3 regions of the Gordonia sp. p3-SID1431 genome follow, and region 1 is predicted to be linked to each of the others. Evidence: predicted binding sites of a transcription regulator. Region 1 holds the regulator's gene; each other region holds the start of a gene.
The links. Region 1 encodes LexA, which represses DNA repair genes until DNA is damaged. Its sites were predicted from a motif close to CGAACANNTGTTCG; they were not measured.
Positions count from the first base shown of each region.

Region 2: the regulator LexA is predicted to act here: its motif matches at 3,257-3,270, upstream of M4D77_RS11360 (HNH endonuclease signature motif containing protein).
Region 3: the regulator LexA is predicted to act here: its motif matches at 2,142-2,155, upstream of M4D77_RS19280 (HNH endonuclease signature motif containing protein).

Region 1 is NZ_JAMBDT010000021.1:49,356-57,090, forward strand. It holds gene M4D77_RS07800 (DeoR/GlpR family DNA-binding transcription regulator) at 1-284, opposite strand, end outside; gene M4D77_RS07805 (phosphoenolpyruvate--protein phosphotransferase) at 434-2,143, shown strand; gene lexA (transcriptional repressor LexA) at 2,121-2,825, opposite strand; gene M4D77_RS07815 (LysM peptidoglycan-binding domain-containing protein) at 3,051-3,590, shown strand; gene nrdR (transcriptional regulator NrdR) at 3,690-4,190, shown strand; gene hrpA (ATP-dependent RNA helicase HrpA) at 4,164-7,735, opposite strand, start outside.
Region 2 is NZ_JAMBDT010000036.1:28,055-35,789, forward strand. It holds gene M4D77_RS11355 (serine/threonine-protein kinase) at 1-1,481, shown strand, start outside; gene M4D77_RS11360 (HNH endonuclease signature motif containing protein) at 1,478-3,232, opposite strand; gene M4D77_RS11365 (acetate kinase) at 3,382-4,584, opposite strand; gene pta (phosphate acetyltransferase) at 4,581-6,779, opposite strand; gene M4D77_RS11375 (FAD-binding oxidoreductase) at 6,822-7,735, opposite strand, start outside.
Region 3 is NZ_JAMBDT010000093.1:12,005-19,739, reverse strand. It holds gene dcd (dCTP deaminase) at 21-593, opposite strand; gene M4D77_RS19280 (HNH endonuclease signature motif containing protein) at 615-2,111, opposite strand; tRNA gene M4D77_RS19275 (tRNA-Gly) at 2,366-2,439, shown strand; gene M4D77_RS19270 (YdcF family protein) at 2,483-3,541, opposite strand; gene M4D77_RS19265 (beta-mannosidase) at 3,742-4,842, shown strand; gene M4D77_RS19260 (amino acid permease) at 4,908-6,416, shown strand; gene M4D77_RS19255 (SRPBCC domain-containing protein) at 6,420-6,890, opposite strand; gene M4D77_RS19250 (TIGR03668 family PPOX class F420-dependent oxidoreductase) at 7,011-7,427, shown strand; gene M4D77_RS19245 (SLC13 family permease) at 7,667-7,735, shown strand, end outside.

The sequences.
Region 1 (7,735 bases):
TCGGGCGGCAGGAACCGGATGGCCGCGCGGCCGATCGCGGTCTTCTGCTCGATCTGGCTCGACTCCCGTTCGTCGATCCCGAGCTCGCCGAGGGTGCGCATGATCTCGGCGCGTACGGCGCCGCCGTGGACCCGCTGGAGATGTCCGGCGCGTTCCAGTACCGCGAGATCGCGTCGGACGGTCTCGCTGGTGACGTCGAATTTCTCGGCGAGCGCGGCCACGGATGCCCGCCCCGCGAGGCGCACCTCGTCGACGATCGCCTGTTGTCTCTCCTCGGCGTACACACGGCTCCGATCTCCGGTTTCGACCACCCCGCTTGTTGAGGCGTGTGGGATTGGATGTTGTAGTAATTGTGTTTACGCCTGTTTGTGTTGACAAGTCAAGCACTTTTTGTAACGGTGGTCACATCGATAGTCGAGTGAGAGGCAAGACGATGGCGCAGATCCTGACGGGAACCCCGGTGGTCGGCGGGTTGGCCCACGGTCCCGCGCTGTGGCCGGGCGAGCGACCCGACCACTCGCCGGAGAAGCTCGGCGTCGGTGTGGAGATCGCCGAGGAACGGCGCGCCGACGAGGTCACGCGCTTCGCCACCGCGGCCGGCGCCGTCGCCGCGCGGCTGCGCACGCGCGCGTCGCAGAACACCGGGGTGACGGCCGAGGTGCTCGCCGCGACGGCGGGCCTGGCCGAGGACCGCGGCTGGATCGGTGCCGCGACCGCGCTCATCGGCAAGGGCGCCCCCGCCGAGGCCGCTGCCGTCGCGGCCACTGAACAGTTCGCGGCGGTGTTCACCAAGCTCGGCGGACTGATGGCCGAGCGGGTCACCGATCTCAACGACGTGCGCGACCGGGTCCTCGCCGAACTGCTCGGCCTACCCGAACCCGGTGTGCCCACTCCGGAGGTGCCGTCGGTCCTGCTCGCCGACGACCTCGCGCCCGCCGACACCGCGGGCCTCGACCCCACGAGCACCATCGCCCTCGTCACCCGGCTCGGCGGACCGACCAGCCACACCGCGATCATCGCGCGCCAGCTGGGGATCCCGTGCGTGGTGGCGGTGGCCGACCTGGATGAGATCGAGCCCGGCACAACCATTCTCGTCGACGGCAGCACCGGGCGGATCGAGGTGGAGCCCGATGTCGAGGCGGCCCGGGCTCGCGTCGACGAGGATCGGCGTCATGCCGCACTCGTCGCCGGCTGGACCGGTCCGGGGCAGACCGCCGACGGGGTGGCCGTGGCGGTGCTCGCCAACGTCGCCGACGGGTCGTCGGCACGCGCCGCGGCCGGGTACCCCGTCGAGGGCGTCGGGCTCTTCCGCACCGAACTCGCGTTCCTCGAGCGTGCCGACGAACCGTCGGTGGACGAGCAGGCCGCGATCTACCGGGAGGTGCTCGATGCGTTCGACGGGCAGAAGGTGGTCATCCGCACCCTCGACGCCGGGTCCGACAAACCGCTCCGGTTCGTGACCCATCCCGATGAATCGAACCCAGCGCTCGGCGTGCGGGGCGATCGGATCGCGCTGGCGCACCCCGAGATCCGCGCGCATCAGCTCGACGCGATCGCGCAGGCCGCGTCGGGGTCGGCCGTCGCGCCGTGGGTCATGGCGCCGATGATCGCCTCGCCGGCGGAGGCGCGCACCTTCGCCGCCGAGGTCCGCGGCCGTGGTCTGGTCGCCGGGGTGATGATCGAGGTGCCCGCGGCGGCGATCCTGGCCGAAGCCGTCCTCGCCGAGGTGGACTTCGTGTCCATCGGCACCAACGATCTGACCCAGTACACGATGGCGGCCGACCGGATGTCGGCCGATCTCGCCGGACTGACCGACCCGTGGCAACCGGCCGTGTTGAGCCTCATCGCGGGTGTCGCGGAAGCGGGCGCACGTCAGGGAAAGCCGGTCGGGGTGTGCGGCGAGGCCGCCGCCGATCCGAACCTCGCCTGCGTGCTCGTCGGTCTCGGGGTCACCTCGCTGTCCAGCGCGCCTGCTGCTGCCGCGGCCGTGGGGGCCCGGCTCGGCGAGGTGTCCGCACCGGACTGCCGGGCCGCCGCCGAGGCCGCCCTGGCCACCTCGGATCCCGCCGCGGCGCGCGCGGCTGCCGCGGCGGTGCTCGACGGTTCGGTCGGTGGAGAGGTCAGACTCGCCGCATCACGGTGACGACCTTGCCGAGGATGACGGCGTCGTTGCCCGGGATCGGATCGAACAGTTCGTTGTGCGGCATGAGCCAGACGTTGGGGCCCTGACGCTTGAAGGTCTTCACGGTGGCCTCGCCGTCGATCATGGCCGCGACGATGTCGCCGTTGTCGGCGACGTTCTGCTGACGGACCACGACCCAGTCGCCGTCGCAGATCGCGGCATCGATCATCGACTCGCCGACGACGCGCAACAGGAAGAGCGATCCCTCGCCGACCAGCTCACGGGGCAGCGGGAAGACGTCCTCGACGGCCTCCTCGGCCAGGATCGGACCGCCGGCCGCGATACGGCCGAGCACCGGCACGAAGGTCGGCTCGGGCAGCTGACCGGCCGACGGGGTGTCCGGCGACGGTGTGTCACTCGGGGCGATGTTGACCGCACGGGGACGGTTCGCGTCGCGCTTGAGCAGCCCCTTGCGTTCCAGCGTCCGCAACTGATGGGCCACCGACGACGTCGAGGCCAGGCCGACCTCGTCGCCGATCTCCCGGATGCTCGGCGGATAACCGCGCTCGCGCACCGAGCGGCGGATCACCTCCAGGACCCCGGCCTGTCGCGGGGTGAGTGAGGCCTCGGCGGCGGCGGCGTCGAACGGGGCCTCGTCGTCGGCGCCCCGCGCTCGGCCGCGCCTATCGCCGGTGTCACTCATGTTCGGTTCCTCTCGTCTTCGGAACGTGCTGGTAGATGGCTTGCGCCGGGTCCGAGCCTAGCGGAGTGCGACCGGCACCTCAAACATTTGTTCGATGTGTCGCGAGACTTTGTCGGGATGTCGTGCTACAAATTCGAACATCAGTGCATCGAACATCTGATCGATGTTCGAACACCGACTGCCACACCCCGCACGATCCCAGACACTCGAACACCGGAGGGCACCATGCGCACCGCCACTCTCGTCGCTCCCGTCCGCACCGACCGTCCCGATGCCGTCCGGGCGCGCACCGACCGCGCCGATCGCGTCCGGACCCGCGCCCCGCTGTCCGACGGCGGCCGCCCGGTAGACAACCGGCCGGCCGGCACCCGACCGCGGGGTGCGTCGCCGGTGACCCCGCGGGTGGGCGGCACCCACTGTGGCTCTCCGGTCGGGGTGCGCGGGCGTGGCCCGGTCGGACCCGACGCGGCGGTGTTCCGTCGCCGCCGCCGCACCGCGGTCGCGCTCCTCGCCGGCGTCGGGCTGGCGTTCGTCGTGTGGGTGTTCGGTGTCGTGGGCCAGAACTACTCGGACTCGCTGACCCCGTCCGCCGTGAGTGCCGAGGTCGTCCACGTGCGCTCGGGGGACTCGCTCAGCTCGATCGCCGGCCGGGTGGCACCCGAGATGCCGCGCGAGGTCGTGATCGACGAGATCGTCGCGATGAACGATCTCGGCTCGAGCGCGCTGCAGGTGGGCCAGCCCCTGCTCACCCCCCGGTACCGCTGAGGCCGGGCGGTATCCTCGATGTCACAGGGGCCGGCCGACAAGCGGCGGGGCGCACGCTTCGGGTGCGTTCCAGCGTCCCGCGACCTGCGTGAGGACACGATGCGCTGCCCCTTCTGCAAGAACGACGACACCAAGGTCATCGACTCGCGTGTCGCAGATGAAGGGCAGGCCATCCGCCGCCGTCGCTCCTGTGTGGAGTGCGGTCGCCGGTTCTCGACCGTGGAGAGCGCCGTGCTCGCGGTGGTCAAACGCAACGGCGTGACCGAACCGTTCAGCCGGGAGAAGGTCATGCGCGGCGTGCGGCGAGCCTGTCAGGGCCGCCACGTCGCCGAGGACGCGCTCGCGCAACTCGCCCAGCAGGTCGAGGACACGGTGCGCGCCAGTGGATCGGCCGAGATCCCCAGCAACGAGGTCGGACTCGCCATCCTGGGTCCGCTCCGCGATCTCGACGAGGTGGCGTATCTGCGCTTCGCCTCGGTGTACCGGTCGTTCGACTCGGTGGAGGACTTCCAGCGCGAGATCGACGACCTGAAGGCGGCATCGGGATCCGGGAGCGCGCTCGCCGAACCCGTGTCAGCCGAGTCGGTCCAGAGCTCGTAGGACCCGTTTCTCCGACACCGGGAACGCGGTGCCGAGACGCTGGGCGAACAGCCCCACGCGCAACTCCTCGACGAGCCACTGCGCTTCGTCGTCGACCACCGCCCGCCGGTGCTCGGGTACCTGTTCGAGGCGTTGGGCCCACCGTTCGACGACGCGATCGACGGCGGCCACCCCGGCCTGGTCGCGTGCTGCGGACGCGGGTAGTGCCTCCAGACGTGCTTGCGCGCCGTCGAGATAGCGCGGCAGATTCTCCAGGTGGCGTCGCGCGGTAGCCGCCACGAATCCGTCGAACACGAGGTGGGCGACCTGTTCGGCGACGTCGTCGGCAGCCAGCGAACCGGCGTGCCGGTCGATCGCCGCCCGCAGCGGGGACATCCGTTCGAGGGCTGCGACGGCCAGCGAGAAGTAGTCCGGTGCGGCCGCGGCGACCCGTGGCCGGATCCGTTCGAGCAGCGCCGAGAAGGATTGTGGTGAGCGAACCGCGGCGAGCTCTGCGTCGTCGATGTCGGCGACCGTGTCCCGAATGGCCCGTCGGGTGCAGTCGGCGAGCAGTGCCTCGGTGGTCGAGTACGGGCTCTGGCTCAGGGCGAGTCGTTCGACCGGACTCAGCGAGCCGGCGATCCGCTTGTGCAGCGGAGGTATCGCGAGGTCGAGGAGGGCGACGATCCCGCGTCGCAGGAGGCGGTCCCGTGTCTCCGGGCTAGCCGCATCGACGACGACAACGCCGCGCGCGTGGCCCTTCGCGTCGGAGACCACGTCGATCGTCGGGTACCGGGTCAGCCGCTGCCCCGCGACATCGACCGTCGTCTGCTCGGCGAGCGAGCCGATCCCATCGGCGGTCCAGGTCTTATACAGGTTGCGCGACACCGTCTTCGGCGCCGCGGGCGTTCCGGTCTGCTGGAGTTCGGGCAACGAGTCGGCGCGGGCGACGATCCGTCCGGAGTCGTCGGCCACCGCGAAATGCATGCGCAGGTGCGGCGGTACCCGGTCGGTGTCGAAATCGCCCGCGGTCACCCGCATCCCGGTGATCGCCGAGAGCTCGCGGGCCAGCCCGGTGGTGAGCGGCTCCTTGCGCGGGGTGAGCCGGCCGAGCGCGAGTTCGGCGAATCGCTGCGCGGGCGACATGCTCTTGCGGAGCTGTTTCGGCAGCGACTTGACCAGTGCGGTGGCCAGTTCGGCGCGCATGCCCGGGACCGACCAGTCGAAGCCGGCCGGTCGGACATGGGGGAGCAGTGCCTGCGGGATCACGACGGTGACGCCGTCGTCGGGTGCGCCCGGTTCGAACCGGTAGCGCAGTTCGAGTCGGGTGTCGCCCTGCTGCCAGGCGCCGGGATAGTCCGTGGGGGCGACGTCGGTGCCTCCCGTGACGTCCTCGGGGCGCAGATCCAGCAGATCCGGTTCGGCCCGGCGGGCCTTCTTCCACCAGGTGTCGAAGTGCCGGGCCGAGGTGACGTCGGACGGTAGCCGCTGGTCGTAGAACTCGAAGAGCTGGTCCTCGGTGATCACGAGACCCCGGGTGCGCGTGCGGTTCTCGACGTCCGAGGCGGCCTCGAGAAGCGTGCGATTGCGGTCGAAGAAGGCGTGCTGCGTCCGCCAATCGCCCTCGACGAGAGCGTGCCGGATGAACAGCTCCCGGGAGACCACCGGGTCGATGGGGCCGTAGTCGACGCGCCGGCGGGCGACGAGCGGGACCCCGTAGAGGGTCACGCGTTCGTAGGCCATCGCCGCTCCGCGTTTCGCCGACCAATGCGGCTCGCTGTGGGTGCGCTTCACGAGATCCCCGGCGAGTTTCTCGGCCCACAGCGGATCGATCCCGGCGACGGTGTGGGCGAACAGGCGCGACGTCTCGAGGACCTCGGCCGCCATGATGAAGGCGGGCGGCTTCTTGGCGAGCGGAGAAGCGGGGAAGATCATCAGCGTGGTGTTGCGCGCACCGGTGAACTCGCGGCCCTCGGTGTTGCGGGCGGCGATGTTGCTGAGCAACCCGGACAGGATGGATCGGTGGACGGCGTCGGCGTCGAGTTCGGTGGGCGCGACCGACCAGTCGAGGTTCTTGACGATCTCGGTCAGCTGCCGGTGGAGGTCCTGCCACTCCCGGATGCGCAGGAAGTGGAGGTACTCGCGCTCACACATGCGCCGAAAGCGGCTGCCGGACAACTCCTTGCGCTGTTCGCCGAGGTACCGCCACAGCTCCACGTAGGACAGGAAGTCCGACTGCGGGACGACGAAGCGCCGGTGCTGGGCGTCGGCGGCCTCCCGGTGCTCGGCCGGCCGTTCCCGTGGATCGGGGAGCGACATCGCGGCGGCGATCACGAGAAGGTGGTCGAGACAACCCAGTTCGTGTCCGGCGATGAGCATCCGGGCGACCCGGGGATCGACCGGGATCCGCGACATCGACCGGCCGATCGGGGTCAGTCGCGGGGGCCCGCCCTCGCGCGGGACGGTGATGGCGCCGAGTTCGGTGAGAACACCCATACCGTCGCGGATCGCGCGGTCGTCGGGCGGCTGGACGAACGGGAACTCGGCGATCTCACCCAGTTTCAGCGAGGTCATCTGGAGGATGACCGCCGCGAGGTTGGTGCGCAGGATCTCCGGGTCGGTGAAGGCCGGCCGGGAGTCGAAGTCGTTCTCGCTGTAGAGACGGATGCAGACGCCCGGGGCGACACGACCGCATCGACCGGCCCGCTGCCGGGCACTGGCCTGTGAGACCGGTTCGATGGGAAGACGATTGACCTTGGTCCTGGTCGAGTACCGACTGATACGGGCGGTGCCGGTGTCGATGACGTAGCGGATGCCGGGCACGGTCACCGACGTTTCGGCGACGTTGGTCGCCAGCACGATCCGGCGTCCGTCGGAGGGGGAGAACACCTTCTGCTGCTCGGCGATCGAAAGTCGCGCATAGAGCGGCACGATCTCGGCACCGGGACCCTTGCTGCCGCCGGTTCGTCGACGGAGCGCCTCGGCGGTCTCTCGGATGTCCCGTTCGGTGGGCAGGAACACGAGGATGTCGCCGCGGCCACCGGCCCACAGTTCGTCGACGGCGGCGTCGATGCCCTGGATCTGGTCGAGATCCGCATGTTCGCCGCCGCCGGCGTCGTCCCCGTCGTCGGGGCGTTCCTGCAGGCTCAGCGGTCGATACCGGATCTCGACCGGATAGGTGCGTCCGGATACCTCGATGACCGGGACCGAGGTCTTCGGCGTGCTGAAATGCCGTGCGAAGCGCGCCGGTTCGATCGTCGCCGAGGTGATGATCACCTTCAGATCGGGGCGTCGGGGCAGCAGGCGGCGCAGATAGCCGAGGATGAAATCGATGTTGAGGCTGCGCTCGTGGGCCTCGTCGATGATGAGGGTGTCGTAGCGGCGCAGCATGGGGTCGGTGGCGATCTCGCGGAGCAGGATGCCGTCGGTCATGACCCGGACGAGGGTGTCGGCGCCCGACCGGTCGGTGAACCGGACGGAGTAGCCCACCGCGTCGCCGAGTTCGGTGTCGGTCTCGTCGGCGATGCGCTTGGCGACCGAGCTCGCGGCGATGCGCCGGGGCTGGG
Region 2 (7,735 bases), on a different contig from region 1:
AGCTGATCGACCTCGGTGCGGTCTCGCCGATCAACGGCTACGGGCACCTGTACGGCACGCCCGGGTTCCAGGCACCGGAGATCGTGAAGACCGGGCCGCAGATCGCGACCGACATCTACAGCATCGGGCGCACCCTAGCGGTCCTGACCGTGCCGATGGAGATGCGGAACGGACGCTACGTCGACGGCCTGCCCGCCGCGTCGAAGACGCCTGTCTTCCGGAACAATCCGTCGTACTACCGCCTCCTGCAACGCGCCACCGCCCCCGACCCCGCCGATCGGTTCGTCTCCGCGGAGGAGATGAGCACCCAGGTGCTGAACGTGTTGCGCGAGACGGTCGCCGTGCACACGGGGGTCCCGCGGCCCGCGCTGTCCACGGTCTTCACGCCGCAGCGCTCGACGTTCGGCACCGACCTGATGCTCGCGCCGGTCGACGGCTTCTTCGACCCCGATCAGGCGGCGTTCTACGATCCGGTGGACATCGCCAACGCCCTGCCCGTCCCGCTGGTCAACCCCCTCGACCCGGCGGCGAGCCTGCTCACCTCGGCGGCGCTGTCCGACCCGCGACAGACCCTGGATTCCATCAACACCGCCCGGGCAGAGGGTTTCGCCTCGCTCTTCGGCGGCCGGCCGGTCAAGAACGCCCACCCGTCACGGGAGATCGATCTCGCCGAGGCCCGCGCGCATCTGCAACTCGACGACGTCGACACCGCGCTCGCCCTTCTCCAGGAAGTCCGCGCCCACCACGGCGATTCGTGGCGGGTCGAGTGGTACATGGGCATCTGCGCGTTGATGAACGACGAACCCGAACTGGCCTACGAACGCTTCGACGAGGTCCTCGGCGCGATGCCGGGCGAGGTCGCGCCCAAGCTCGCCGTCGCCGGCACCGCCGAACTCATCGGCCGTTGGCTCGCCGACGAGAAGGGCCCGGCGAAGTCAGCCGAGAAGATCACCAAACTGTATGACGTTGCGCAACATCACTATCACGATCTGTGGTTGACCGATCACAGCATCGTGACCGCCGCGTTCGGTCTGGCCCGGCTCGCCGTGGCGGCCGGTGACATTGATGCCGCGATCCAGCCGCTCGACGAGGTGCCGGCCACCAGCCGCCACTTCAACACCGCGCGCGCCACGGCGATCATCGCGCTCGTGCACGGGCGCCCCACCTCGCAGGTGACCCGCGAGCAGATCATCGAGGCCGCAATGCGTCTCGAGCAGATCCCGGACACCGAACCGCGCAAGGCCCGGATGCTGCTCATCGTCCTGGGCACCGCGCTGGGCTGGATCCACGACAATCCCGACGACGCCAAGCAGGACAACGAACCCTCGACGCTGCTCGGCTTCCCGTTCACCGAGTACGGCATTCGTACCGGCACCGAACGTTCGCTGCGCCAGCTGGCCCGCCTGACCCGCACCAACCGGGACCACCGGTTCATGCTCGTCGACCTCGCCAACTACGTCCGGCCGAATACGTTGTTCTAGGGCTGTCCGAAGAACGTCCCTGCTGCGTTGCGCACGAGCGGGTCTTCGTCCAGGAGCTCCGCGAGGTGGGCCTCGACCGGTGATGGACGGGTGGGCCGCACGCGCCGTGGTGGCCGGACGTCGATGACGTGGCTGGTTTTCAGCCATGAGCGGCGCGCTTGATCGCCGGGCCCCCTGCTCCCTGAGGAGCGCCCGGAGCTTGCGGAGGGCGCGTCACCCCAGCTCCCTGAGGAGCACCCGGAGCTTGCGGAGGGCGCGTCACGAAGGGTCCGGCGACCGAGCACGCGAAACCCTTGTGTGGTCGGTCCGTGGATCTCGTCGCGCACGGTGTTCAGGTGTTCTGCGAACCGCCGCGGTATGTCGGGTCCGCGGTTCAGGCGACCGGGATTGGGTGGGGCGCCGGGTTCGGCGTTCAATCGCCAGACGCAGCGGCCTTCATCAGGTCCCGAGCGCTCGATGTGCGTGGTGTACTGGCCGGGATTGTCGCCGACCATCCGGTTGTGTCGCGGGCAAGCCGGCGCGAGGTCGTCGATGTCGGTGAGACCGCCCTTGGCCCAGTCTCGTTCGGCGTGATGAAGCTCGACGTGGGTGGCGGGCTGATCGCAGCCGGGTGCCGAGCACACTTCCCCGTCAGGGCGGGCGAAGGACACGAGTCGTTGTTCGCGGGTGGCGAGGCGTTTGCCGCGCCCGAAGTGCAGCGGGACGGTGGTGGCGTCTTTGAAGATCGCCAACCATGGCTGGACGTCACCGGCCATCGCGATCAGGTCCCGGATGGGAAGCAGGGTGCCGGTGGCGGTGGTCGCGAGTCCGGCACCCCGGATCAGGTCGGAGAGGTCGGCTTTGACGATCAGTTGCACGGGTAGCCCGCGGTGCGAGGTGCCGAGTGTTCCGTCGGCGAAGCCTGCGGCGAGTGCGGCGTCGAGTGCGTCGTGATTGGTCTGGGCGAGGGTGCGGCCGTCGCGGTCGGCTGCGGCGGTGAGGGCTTCGGGGTCGGCGGTGCCGGCCGGTCCGCTGGGTGAGGCGGGGTCGTCGGGGTTGTTGAGTCCGGGTTTGCCCCACACGGCGAACATCATCGTCAGGCGGGCGTGGAGTTCGGGTGTGAGGGTGCCCGAGATTTTGGCTGTCCCGTCGGCGCGTTGCCGGCCGATCCACAGGCCGCGGCGTCGTTTCTGGTCGGTGTCGTCGGACAGGGTGCCGTCGGGGTCGAGGTGGGCGAGCAGCCGGGCACCGAGTTGGGTGATCTCGGCAGGGGTGTGGGCTTCGGCGATCTCGGCCATCTGTCGCTCGGCGGCGACTTTCACGTCGTGCTCGACAGCATGCGGGATCTGGTCGAGGACGTCGATGGCGGCCTGGACGTGCCCGGTTCCCACGGCACCCTTGGCGAAAGCCTCTGCCAGCGTGGGGTGTTCAGGTTCGAGACGGTCGCCGTTGAGGCAAGTCAGCGCGGCGGTGGCGTTCAGCTGCTTGCGTCGACGCAGCGGGTTGGAGATCCGCAGCCGGTGGGTCATGAACTGCATGAGAGTGCGGCAGCCGGTCTTGCGGGGCAGATCACGAGCCTCGATTTCGGCGACTTGCCGGTCCCCGGCGTAAGTGGTTCGAGCGATCGCGCGTTCGGTAGCGGCGGCGACTTCCGTCAGTTCTTCGTCGGTGCACGGGGACAAGTCGACGGTCTGCAGTTTGTCGAGGGTCGCGTGCAGCTCGGCCACCAACTCGACGGCGCGCGGTTGCGGCGTGATTGATTCGTCAGACATTGTCACCCCCCGGAGACGATTGCGCGAATACATGTTCGAGCGTAGACGCTATAGCACTGGTGTGCAACGTTTTTCGTTGCCCATTCGCAGCGAGCATCTTGTCGGTGGCGCGTGGTAGGGCAGCCGATTCTCGCACCTGCGGCCGAGGATCAGCCCGCCACCACCGCCGCCGACTGCCGGGCGATGGCCAGCTCCTCATTGGTCGGGACTACGAGCACGTCCACCGCGCTGTCATCCGCCGAGATGCGTCGAGCATCTTTGCCACGCACAGCGTTTCGCTCGTCATCGACGACGATCCCGAACCCTTCCAACCCCGCGAGCGCACGGGCGCGGACGACCGCGGAGTTCTCCCCTACACCGGCCGTGAAGGTGATGGCGTCGACGCGGCCGAGGGCGAAGGCGTAGGCACCGATATAACGGCGCAGGCGGTGGATGTAGACGTCGAAGGCGCGTCGGGCGGCATCGTCACCGTTGTCCATCAACTCGGCGATCGCGCGGAAGTCGTTCTCGCCGCACAGACCTCGAAGTCCCGAACGCTTGTTGAGCAGCGTGTCGATCTCGTCGACGGACAGGTTCGCCACCCGGTTCAGATGCAGGACCAGTCCGGGGTCGAGGTCACCGCTGCGGGTCCCCATCACCAGCCCCTCGAGCGGGGTCATCCCCATCGACGTGTCGATCGGCTGCCCGCCCGCGATGGCCGACGCCGACGCGCCGTTGCCCAGGTGCAGCACGATCTGGTTCAGCGACGCCGGGTCGCGGTCGAGGAACTCGGCCACCCGGCCGGAGACGTACTCGTGGCTGGTGCCGTGAAAACCGTAGCGGCGGATGGCATGTTCGTCGGCGACCGCACGGTCGATCGCGTACGTCGCCGACGCGTCAGGGAGCCCGTGGAAGAACGCGGTGTCGAACACGGCCACCGAGGGGACGTCGGGGAGCAACTCCCGGGCCGCCAGGATGCCGACCAGGTTGGCCGGATTGTGCAGCGGCGCCAGCGGGGAGATCCGCTCGATCTCCGAGATCACCTCAGGGGTCACCACCGTCGGCTCGTAGAACGACCGGCCACCGTGCACCACCCGATGTCCGACCGCGCTCAGTCCCGCGTCGGCCAGATCGGTTCCGTTGTCGGCGAAGAAGCGCTCCGCGCGTCGGACCGCAGCGAGGTGATCGTCGAGTTCCAGTGTCTCGGTGACAGTCTCGCCGTTCTGTTCGTGAGTCATCGACGAACCGGAGTCGCCGATCCGCTCCGCGATTCCCTCCGCGATCACCGTGCCGTCCGCCGGTTGCACCAGTCGGTATTTCAGCGACGACGAGCCGGCGTTGAGCACCAGCACCGCACCCGACGCCCCGCTCATCGGGGACCCTCGGCCTCGGCGGAGGCGACGTTCTCGGCGAGTGGGTCAACACCTTCCTGCTGGGCCTGGATCGCGGTGATGGCGACCGTGTTCACGATGTCCGAGACGAGGGCGCCGCGACTCAGGTCGTTGATCGGCTTGTTCAAGCCCTGCAGCACCGGGCCGATCGCGACCGCGCCCGCGCTGCGTTGCACCGCCTTGTACGTGTTGTTGCCCGTGTTGAGGTCGGGAAAGATCAGCACGGTCGCACGGCCGGCCACCGGCGAGTCGGGCATCTTGGTCTTCGCCACCGAGGGTTCCACCGCGGCGTCGTACTGGATCGGCCCCTCGACCAGCAGATCGGGTTGCCGCTCGCGCACGAGTTCGGTTGCGGTCTTGACCTTCTCGACGTCGGCACCCGATCCGGACGTCCCGGTCGAGTACGACAGCATCGCGACCCGGGGATCGATACCGAAGGCCGCCGAGGTCTGCGCCGAGGAGATGGCGATGTCGGCGAGCTGTTCGTCGGACGGATCCGGGACGATGGCGCAGTCTCCGTACGCGAGCACCTTGTCGGCCAGGCACATGAAGAACACGCTCGACACGGTGGACACCCCCGGCTTGGTCTTGATGATCTCGAAGGCCGGCCGGATCGTGTGGGCCGTGGTGTGCGACGCCCCCGACACCATCCCGTCGGCGCGCCCGGTGTGCACCATCATCGTGCCGAAGTACGACACGTCCCGCATCTTCTCCTGTGCCCGTTCCAGATCCATGCCCTTGTGTTTGCGCAGCTCGGTGTAGATCCGGGCGAACTCGTCGAGATACTCCGACTCGGCCGGGTCGATGACCCTGACGTCGGAGAGGTCGAGTCCGAGTTCGATGGAGCGCTCGCGCACCGCTTCGGGATCACCGAGCAGAGTGAGGTCGGCAACGCTGCGCCGCGCAAGCCTGTTGGCGGCCCGTAGGATTCGGTCGTCGTCGCCCTCCGGTAACACGATGTGCTTCCGGTCGGCGCGCGCGCGGGAGATCAGCCGGTACTCGAACATCTGCGGCGTCACCACGGTCGGCGTCGACACGTTGAGGTTGCGCATGACCTTCTCGGGGTCGACATGGGTCTCCATCATCGCCAGTGCGGCCTCGATCTTGTGTACCGAGCCCACCCCCACCTTGCCGCGCGTGTGAGCGGCGGTACGCGCGGTGTCGTAGGTGCCCTGCGGGCAGCTGATGATCGGCAGGGTCGGCTTCAACCCGCTCACCAGCGCCTCGATCATCGGGTGCGGTTTGAGTCCGCCGTTGAGGATGATGCCGGCCAGACGCGGGAAACCCTGTGCGGTGTTGGCGTTCACGAGTGCCAGGAGAACATCCGACCGGTCGGCGGGCGTGATGACCACGGTGCCGTCGGTGAGCCGCTCCAGGATGTGCTCGACGGTCATGCCACCGACCATCACCCGGAGCGCCTCGCGGTCGAGCAATTCCTCGTCACCGCTGTACATCGTCGCGCCGAGCGCCTCCTTGAGTTCCCCCATCGTAGGGGCGAAGAGCACCGGGTCCTCGGGTAGGCACAGCGCCGGAACCCCGGTGCTGCGCAACTGGTCCCGGATCTCGTCGATGCGATCGGGGTCACACCGGTTGGCGACGAGCGCGACAGGGGTGGCATGGGCAGCGGTCACCTCGGCGATCAGGCCCTCGGCCAGACCGTGCATCTCTTCCGGCGACCGGTCGATCGCCTTGATCGCCAACACCATCGGCGCCGACAGATTCGCGGCGATCCGGGCGTTGTAGCTCAGCTCCGACGGGGTGCCGACATCGGTGTAATCCGAACCCACGATGACCACGCGGTCGCAGCGGGACTGGATCGCGTGGAAGCGCGCGACGATCTCGGCGACCGCGCCCTCGGGATCGTTGTGCACCTCCTCGTAGGTGACACCGAGACAGTCCTCGTACGGGAGGTCGGCGGATTCGTAGTCGAGGAGGAGATCGAGGATCGGATCACGATCCTCCGCGGCCGTCCGCGAGATCGGACGGAACACCCCGACCCGCCCGCCGGTCGCCGACAGCAGGGCCAGCAACCCCAGCGCGACGATGGACTTACCGGTCTCGCCTTCAGCCGAGGCGATGTAGATGCTGGTCGTGGGGTCGGCGACGATCTGATCCGCGCTCGCGGGTCCGTCGGCGTCGGCGGTCTGAACTCTATCCGTGGCCATGCGCCCCAGCATAGTGGCGGACGGACCGGGCAACCCCGGTCCCGGAGTCGGGCGTCAGAGCAGAATACCCGGATTGCACACACCGTCGGGATCGAGCGACGCCTTGACCGCCCGCAACGCGTCCAGGGCCAGGGGCCCGATCTCGTCGTGGTACGCGTCACGGTGATCCCGGCCGACCGCGTGATGATGGCTGATGCTGGCACCGGACGCCCGGATCGCGGAATTGGCCGCGACTTTCGCCGCCGCCCACTGCGCCAGCGGGTCGTCGGCGAACGGTGCGACGACCGTGAAGTACAGCGAGGCACCCGACGCGTAGACGTGACTCACGTGGCACATGATCAGCGGCGGCGTACCCGACGCGGTGAGCGAGTCCGTCAGCGCGGCCGTCACCGCGGCGCGCACGTCGTGCAGCCGCGACCAGAACGCGACGGTCTCGAGCGTCTCGACCAACACCCCGGCATCGAGCAACGGGTCGCGAAGGTACGGTCCCGCGAAACGTCCTGTCCGCCAGGCCTCCCCGGGACCATCTCCCAGTGCGCTGCCACCGGCTTCGATCAACATCGACGACGCCGCATCGCGTCGCCGCGCCACCTCGTCGGCCGCACCCTCATATCCGGCGACGACCAGGCACCCGGCTCCGCCGCCGCCATCGCCGTCACCGCTCCCGGCGCCGACGTCATCCGGCCCGCTCGCTTCGCTCCCGGCGCCGACGGGATCAGCGAGATTCAACGCCGTCTCCACCTCGTCGGACAGCCGGAGCACCGTCGGCAGCGGACCGTCCTGGGCCAGCCGACGAAGAGCGGTCGCGCCCTCGGCGAACGAGGCGAACCGCCAGGCGTCGAAGACGCGGGTCGTCGGGGCCGGACGGATACGGATCTGCACGCTCGTGATGACACCGAACACGCCCTCCGACCCGAGGACCATCTGACGCAGGTCGGGTCCGGCCGCCGACCGCGGCGCGGTACCGA
Region 3 (7,735 bases), on a different contig from region 1:
GGTTGAGCGGAGTCGAAACCTCAGTCGTGCTTCTGGAAATTCAGGTACGCCTTCGACGGGGTGGGGCCACGTTGTCCCTGGTACTTCGATCCGACCGACGCGCTGCCGTACGGCTCCTCGGCCGGGCTGCTGAGGCGGATGAGGCACAGCTGCCCGATCTTCATGCCGGGCCAGAGGGTGATCGGCAGGTTCGCGACGTTCGACAACTCGAGGGTGATGTGGCCGGAGAAGCCGGGGTCGATGAAGCCCGCCGTCGAATGCGTGAGCAGGCCGAGCCGGCCGAGTGACGACTTGCCTTCGAGCCGGCCGGCGAGGTCGTCGGGCAGCGAGCACACTTCGAGGGTGGACCCCAGCACGAACTCACCCGGGTGCAGCACGAAGGGCTCACCGTCGGCGGGTTCGACCAGCGAGGTGAGTTCGTCTTGGCGTTGTGCGGGGTCGATGTGGGTGTAGCGGGTGTTGTTGAACACCCGGAACAGGCCGTCGAGCCGGACGTCGACGCTGGAGGGCTGGACGAGGGCGGGATCGAACGGATCGATGGCGAGGCGCCCGTCAGCGATCTCGGCGCGGATGTCGCGGTCGGAGAGCAGCACGGTGTCGAGGTTATCGAATGGTCAGGGAGGATCTGCGCCGGTGTCGGTCGGCGCCGACCCTCCGCTCTCCGGTGCCGCTGTTCTGCGCCGCCGGACATCGGCGCGCATGCGGTCGAGGATCGCGTCGGTGCGATGGGCATGGTTGATCCGCGGCGTCGGCGACGGGTGCGCGCGGGGCGGGTGCCAGACGGCGCGGCCGGCGTCGACCCCATCTGTGGCGATGGTGGTGGCCCACTGATCCACGCCGGTGCCGACCACCCGGTTGTGTGGTGGGCAGGCGGTCGCGAGGGTGTCGAGGTCGGTGGATCCGTGGTGGGCGTCCCATTCGACGACGTGGTGGATCTCGCAGTCGAACGACGGCCGCGTGCATCCGGGGAAGGTGCAGCCGCCGTCGCGGGCAACCGCGGCGATTCGTTGTGCGCGCGAGGCCAATCGCCTGGACCGCCCGAGGTAGAGCACCTCGCTGGAGTGGTCCCGGAAGACCGCGAGATGATGATCCGCGTCCGCGGCGAGGTCGATGGCGTCCTTGATGGGTAGGAGGGTTCCCGTCGCGGTCCGTGCCGGGTCGCCGGCCGCGTCGCGCAGCGCCGATTCGGTGATGGAGACGACGAGGTGTGGCGGCAGCCCGTGGTGCGAACCCCCGAGCGCGCCGGCGTCGAGCACGAAGCGCAGCATGGCGCGCAACGCGTCGTGGTTCCGCTTCTCGGTCGTGCGCTCGTCGCGTCCGGCAGCGGCGGCCAGCGCGTCGGGGTCCGCGGCGGCGGGGTTGCCGGTGGGCGACTCGGGATCGGCGGGATTGTTCATCCCGGGAGCGGCCCACACCGACAAGACGACGTCGAACATGGCGCGCGTCACGGGGTCGAGCGTTGCGGTCAGCCGGGACATCAGTTGGGCGTCTTGCGGCCCGAGTTTGAGGCCGCGGTTGCGGGCGCGGTCGCGATCGTCGGTGATGGTTCCGTCGGGGTCGAGGTGGGCCAGGATGCGGGCGCCGAGATCACGGAGTGACGACGGGTCGTACTCGCGTGCGTAGTGCGCGAGCGTTGCCTCGGCGGCTTCCCTGTCGGCGGGGTCCACGTCGGCGGGGATCTTGCGCATCACCGCGATGACGACGTCGACGTGGCGTCCCGAGATCTCGCCGTCGGCAACACCTTTGGCGGTCTCGGGGAAGCGCGGTTCGAGCGGCACCCCCTGCATGTCCGGGAACCTGCCCAAGGCCCAGACCCGGTTCATCAGGCGGGTCGCCTCGCCGCGCCGGTGCAGACCGTGGCAGAGGAAGTTGGAGACGGTCTGGCACCCCATTTTCCGGTACGCCGACCGCTCGTCGATGTCGACGATGTGATCGGTGAACAGCGACAGCATCCGTCGTTCGGCACGCTCGTGCTCGATCGCGACCTGTAGGAGGTCGGTGTCGGAGCAGTCCGTGGACTGCGTCTCGGCGATCTCGTCCATAAGTGCATGCAGGCGCTTGTACTGGTCGAGAAGAAGTGGTGGTGGTGCAGATGGCTCGGTAGAAGCCATGATTTCATCCCCCGTCATCATGGCTTTACTCGAAACTACGTTCGAGACTACCGGCCGGTCGTCCAGCGCGCAACCCCTTCCGGCGAATTGTTCTGCGTCGCAACCGAATCGCGTCGGCCCGCCGAGAGACCCGGCCTCGCCCAGATGTCGCAGTTCGTTGCGCCTGACGCCACGTTCTGCGACATCTGTGCGTGCCGGCGACCGGCCCGGCCACGGGTTTGCTAGGCTGTCGTTCGCGAGTCCGGCACTCGCACGCCGATGTAGTTCAATGGCAGAACATCAGCTTCCCAAGCTGAATACGCGGGTTCGATTCCCGTCATCGGCTCCACCATCACGGGGTCCGCAAGGCACTCTCCTGGTCCATTGACGGACTAGCCGAAGAGAGCCACCGCGGTGCCGGAGATTAGCGGCACACTCAGCATGACCAGGACGACTCCGTTGATCCATCGGTGGTCACGCAGAACCGCCAAGAACTCACGGACCTGGGCGTTGGGGACGAAGTATCGCGCGGTGTGGGCGCCGGTCGAGAATCCGTCGATCCCGGCAGACCGCATGAGCATCGCTCCGCGGAAGGCGTGATAGCCGCTCGTCACCACCGCGACCGGTTCGGTCACTCCACGCTCGTCGAGCACACGCCTCGAGTACCGGAGGTTCTCCGCGGTGTCGGTGGATCGGTCCTCGAGTGCGATGGCATCACGATCGACGCCCTTCGACACGAGGTACTCGGCCATCGCCGCGGCCTCCGACAGCCGCTCGTCGCCACCTCTGCCTCCGGAGCAGATGATCAGCGGGTCCAGGCCGGAAGCCCGGGCCAGATCATAGATCTCGCGACCGCGGTCGAGTCGTGACGCCAGCAGCGGACCGACGCGGGACCCGTCGAGCAGACCGGCACCCAGGACGATGATCGCGCAGACCTTCGCCCGTCGCGCCCGCCACCTGCTCCACCTGCCGTACAGCCACGACCAGAGCAGCAGCGAGGCGAACACGAATCCCAAGTAACCGGCCGGGATCCCCACCGCCAGGAGGAATCTGAGCAGAGCGTTGCTCGTCGAGACGTCGAACCATCCGACGATGATCCCGAGCAGGAGTCCGAGCGCGTAACCGGACAGGAGTGCACCCAAGAGCGCCGACAGCAGGTTCGCGGGGCGGCGCCCCTCTCGACGCAGAAGCGTCACGCCGTTGGCGATCAACGACACCCCGAGAATGAGGATGGTAAGCAGCGCAACGAGTCCGAGGGCCACGATGACCACCGCCGGTGCGAGAACCGAGCCGTCGTCGACGCCCCTGTCCACGACCGCGATCACCGCGGCGAGCATCACGCCCGACAAGCCCGCGGTCAGCAGGATGCCGGGGCTCAGACGACGTGGGTCCTGCCATGCGAGCACCGCGCTCGCGATGAGCAGCACTGCAGCAACTATCAGTACGCCCATCACGAGCACGATGGTGTCACAGGTGTCGCGCAGGTCGGCAAATGAGGAATGAGCCCAGCGGCTCTAACTCGATCTCGGCGCACACGAAACGTTTCTCCGTACCCATTCTCGGACGCGATCGAAACCGCGCCGCCGGCGTGCAATCATCAGACGAGTTGGGCCGACGCCACAGTCGGTCCTCGTCATCCCAGGACGCACACATGCATCTGCCCGCGATGAGAACTCCGATTCTGGTGCTGAGCATCGGCCTGCTCCTGAGCTGGCTGCTGCCGTCGCCCGCTCATGCGGCGCCCAACCGGGTCGATGCCACTCCGGCTGGGTTGACCCTCGATGGACGCCAGGGGTGGCCATCCGGATTCGACGCCTACCAATTGGCCACCGATTGGTCGGTGAATGCCGGTTGCGGAGCGATGGTTGATCTCGACGACTATTTCGCCGCCTTACCTCCGCATTCGCTCACTCGCTTCAATCTGTTCGCTCAACTGGCCGTGAACAAGTACACCCAGCAATTGGATTTCGGGCCGATGGATGCCGTCTTCGACGCCGCCGCGCGGCTCGATCAGATGGTCTTGCCTGTCCTCGCGGCCGCCGATGGCGCATGCGAGAGCGGAGTTTTCAAGGAACGAGACTGGTACCGATCCGGCTGGCGAACCGTCGCCGGCGCGGGTGGACTCACGTTCGAGCAGTGGGTCAGGACGGCAGTGGGACGCTGGAAGAGCAGGTCGGCTCTGGCGGGATGGGAATTGGTGGGTGAACCCGAACCGTCCATCTGTGGCGATCAGTCGTGTGGATGGCAGCAGCGGTCGTGCCCGGTCGACGCCGCGCGCGTACTGCGGTCGTTTTTCGGCAGCGCAGGTGCGATGGTCACCCGGCTGCACGGCGGGGCGGTGATCTGGTCCGGCTTCACCGGCGGTGGCCAGTGCGGCACCGCCGGGCCCGACTACCAGTACGTCGCCGGCTCCCCCTACGTGGACGTCCTGGACTATCACGACTACGGTGCGGACGGTGTCGCGCTCCCCGGGGATCAGTGGAACGGACTGGCCGAACGTCTACGCCAGGCACGCGCAGTCGGAAAACCCCTCGCGGTGAACGAGATCGGCCAGCATGCCGGCTCATGCGGTTCGACGTCCGAGCGCGTCGACGACTTCCGAACCAAGATCGCCGGGCAGCGGGCGGCCGGGACGGCAACCGCACTGTTCTGGGCATTCGTCCCGGACCCGAGGCACGACCAGTGCACCTACGACATCGGTCCCGGTGACCCGGTGCACGAACTGGTCTCCGAACTGACCAGCCTCGATTGAGGGTCAGCACTCGGGCAACAGTGCAATACCCGGCCGACGGGCCGACCGGCCGTTAGACTCTGCCGATGTCCAGTCCCCTGGGGATCACCCCCGACGAGTCGCTGCGCAAGGGACTTCAGAGTCGTCACATCAGCATGCTCGCGCTCGGCGGCGCCATCGGCACCGGCTTGTTCGTCGCCTCGGGCGCCACCATCTCAGACGCGGGCCCGGGTGGCGCCATCCTGGCGTATCTGCTGATGGGCTGCATGGTCTTCTTCCTGATGCAGAGCCTCGGCGAGATGTCGGCATACATCCCGTGCAGCAACCCGTTCGAGGAGTACGGAAAGCGCTTCGTGTCCAAGTCCTTCGGCTTCGCAGCCGGGTGGAACTACTGGCTCAACTGGTCGGTCACCCTGGCCGCCGAGTTGGTGGCCGCCGGGCTGATCATGAAGTACTGGGCACCCGACGTGCCGTCGTGGATCTGGTCGGTCGTGTTCCTGGCGGGTCTGCTGGCGCTGAACCTGTTCGCGGTCAAGGCGTTCGGCGAGGCCGAGTTCTGGTTCGCGGCGATCAAGGTCATCGCGGTGGTCGTCTTCCTCATCGTCGGCGTGCTGCTGATTCTCGGTGTCGTCGGCGACCGTCCGTCGCCGGGCTTCAGCAACTGGACGATCGACGACGCCCCGTTCGTGGACTTCCCGCTCGGCATGCTGTCGGTCTTCCTCATCGCCGGTTTCGCATTCCAGGGCACCGAGATGATCGCGGTCGCCGCCGGCGAGGCGGTCGAACCGAAGACGGCGATTCCGCGCGCCGTGCGCACCGTCTTCGTGCGCATCCTGCTGTTCTACATCGGCACCCTGACCGTGATCGCGTTCCTGATCCCGTACACCGACCCCAATTTGCTGAATGCGTCCGAGGAGAACATCGCGATCGCCCCGTTCACCCTCGTGTTCTCCGACGCGGGGATCGCGGTGGCGGCATCGATGATGAACGCCGTGATCCTGATCGCGATCCTGTCGGCGGGCAATGCGAGCCTGTTCGCGGCAACCCGCGCGTTGTACGGCCTGTCGGTGCAGGGCAACGCCCCACGTGTGTTCGCCTGGGTCACGCGATCAGGAGTGCCACTCCTCGCCGTGGCCGCGACGGCGGCCATCGGCGCCCTCTGCTTCCTGGCGAGTCGGGTGGGCGACGGTCGCGCGTATGTGTGGCTGGTCACCGCCTCGTCGGTGGCGGGCTTCATCACGTGGATGGGTATCGCGTGGGCCCACTATCGTTTTCGGCGGGCGTGGCAGGCGCAGGGTCTCGACCTCGGCAGACTCCCCTACAAGGCCTGGCTCTACCCGGCCGGCCCGATCATCGCGTTGCTCATGTGTGTTGCAGTCATCGCGGGGCAGAATCTCCCGGCGATCCGCGACGGATCCGCGGGGAATCTCGAACTCTGGCTCACCGCCTACGGCGCACTGTTCGTGTTCCTCGCTCTGTGGTGGGGCCACAAGGTGATCACGCGCAGCCCGACCGTCGACCTGCTCACCGCCGATCTGTCACCCACATCAGCTGCGTCGGCGCATCGCGATCCGGATCCGGACCTCGTCGGCTGACGATCAGCCGACAAGTTCGGCGATGTGGTTCAACGAGTTACGCAGATGGTCGTCGGCGAACGGCGGGAACTCGATGTACTCCCGGATGTGAGCGGGCACGGCCGACCAGTCGTAAGTCAGGGTGAGCTCGGTGGACGCCTCCCCCACCGGCACCAGGTCGTAACGCCATGTCCAGCCGCCGAATTCGAGCTCCCCGGAGTCGTTGCGCTGCCCTGGTTGCCACGCTATCGCCGACCGCGGTTCGATCACCTCGACCCGCTTCTCCATCAGGTAGTCACCGTCCGGATGGTTGGAGTGGTACATGTTCATCCGGAAGACCTGGCCCACCTCCCGCAGCGGTGTCGTGTCGACTGCGTCCCGAACCCAGCCGGTGCCGTCGATGGCCTGGTGTGTGCGGGGGTCGGCGAGCGCCGCGAACACCTCGTCGGGCGTGGCGGAGATCGTGCGGCTGACGGCAACGTTCTCGTGCGTCATGGTGCTGGCCCTTTCGGGTCGGGTCCCCCGGATCGGGGATCGGACACAGAGGTGGACCCGAACCGGCGCCCGTACTCATCGGTGACCTTGTTTCCCACGAGTGCATGTCATCCTCGTGAGATGGACCTGCGCCTGAGTCGGGAACGTTTCGCCGCCGCGCGGTCGGTCACACTCGCCACCGTGTCACCCTCCACCAAGCCGCACCTGGTCCCCGTCGTGTGCGCACTCGACGACGACGTCATCTACACGTGCGTGGATCACAAGCCGAAACGAACCACCGCACTCCGTCGTCTCGCCAACATCGCGGACAACCCCGCGGTGTCGCTCCTGGCTGACATATATTCCGACAGCTGGGATGAACTGTGGTGGGTGCGGGTCGACGGCCGGGCACATGTCGTCGACGCCGGTGAACCCGTCGGCAGTCACGGCATCGACACGCTGGCCGCGAAGTATCCGCAGTATCGACTCCGACGGCCCGATGGACCGGTGATCGTCGTGGAGTCTCTGACGTGGCACAGCTGGTCGGCCACCTCATAGGCACGTCGGCGGGCGGCGGTTTCGGGCGATTCCGGCACGTTCCTCGATAGGCTGGCTGCCACGCAGGCATACCGAGGAGGTTCCCGATGGTGCAGCGCAGCGGCGAACGGCCACGCGACAACCGGTCCGGATCACCGGGCTCGGCCGGCCGAGGCTCCGGATCGCCTGACCCACAGCGGGACTTCGACGAGATCGACCACCAGTCGGCGGGTGAGCGCGCCGACGAGGTGGAACCGAAGATGCGACGTCGGCAGTGGATCGGACTCCTTGCCGGCGTGGCACTCGCGGCCCTGGTCTACGTGATCCTG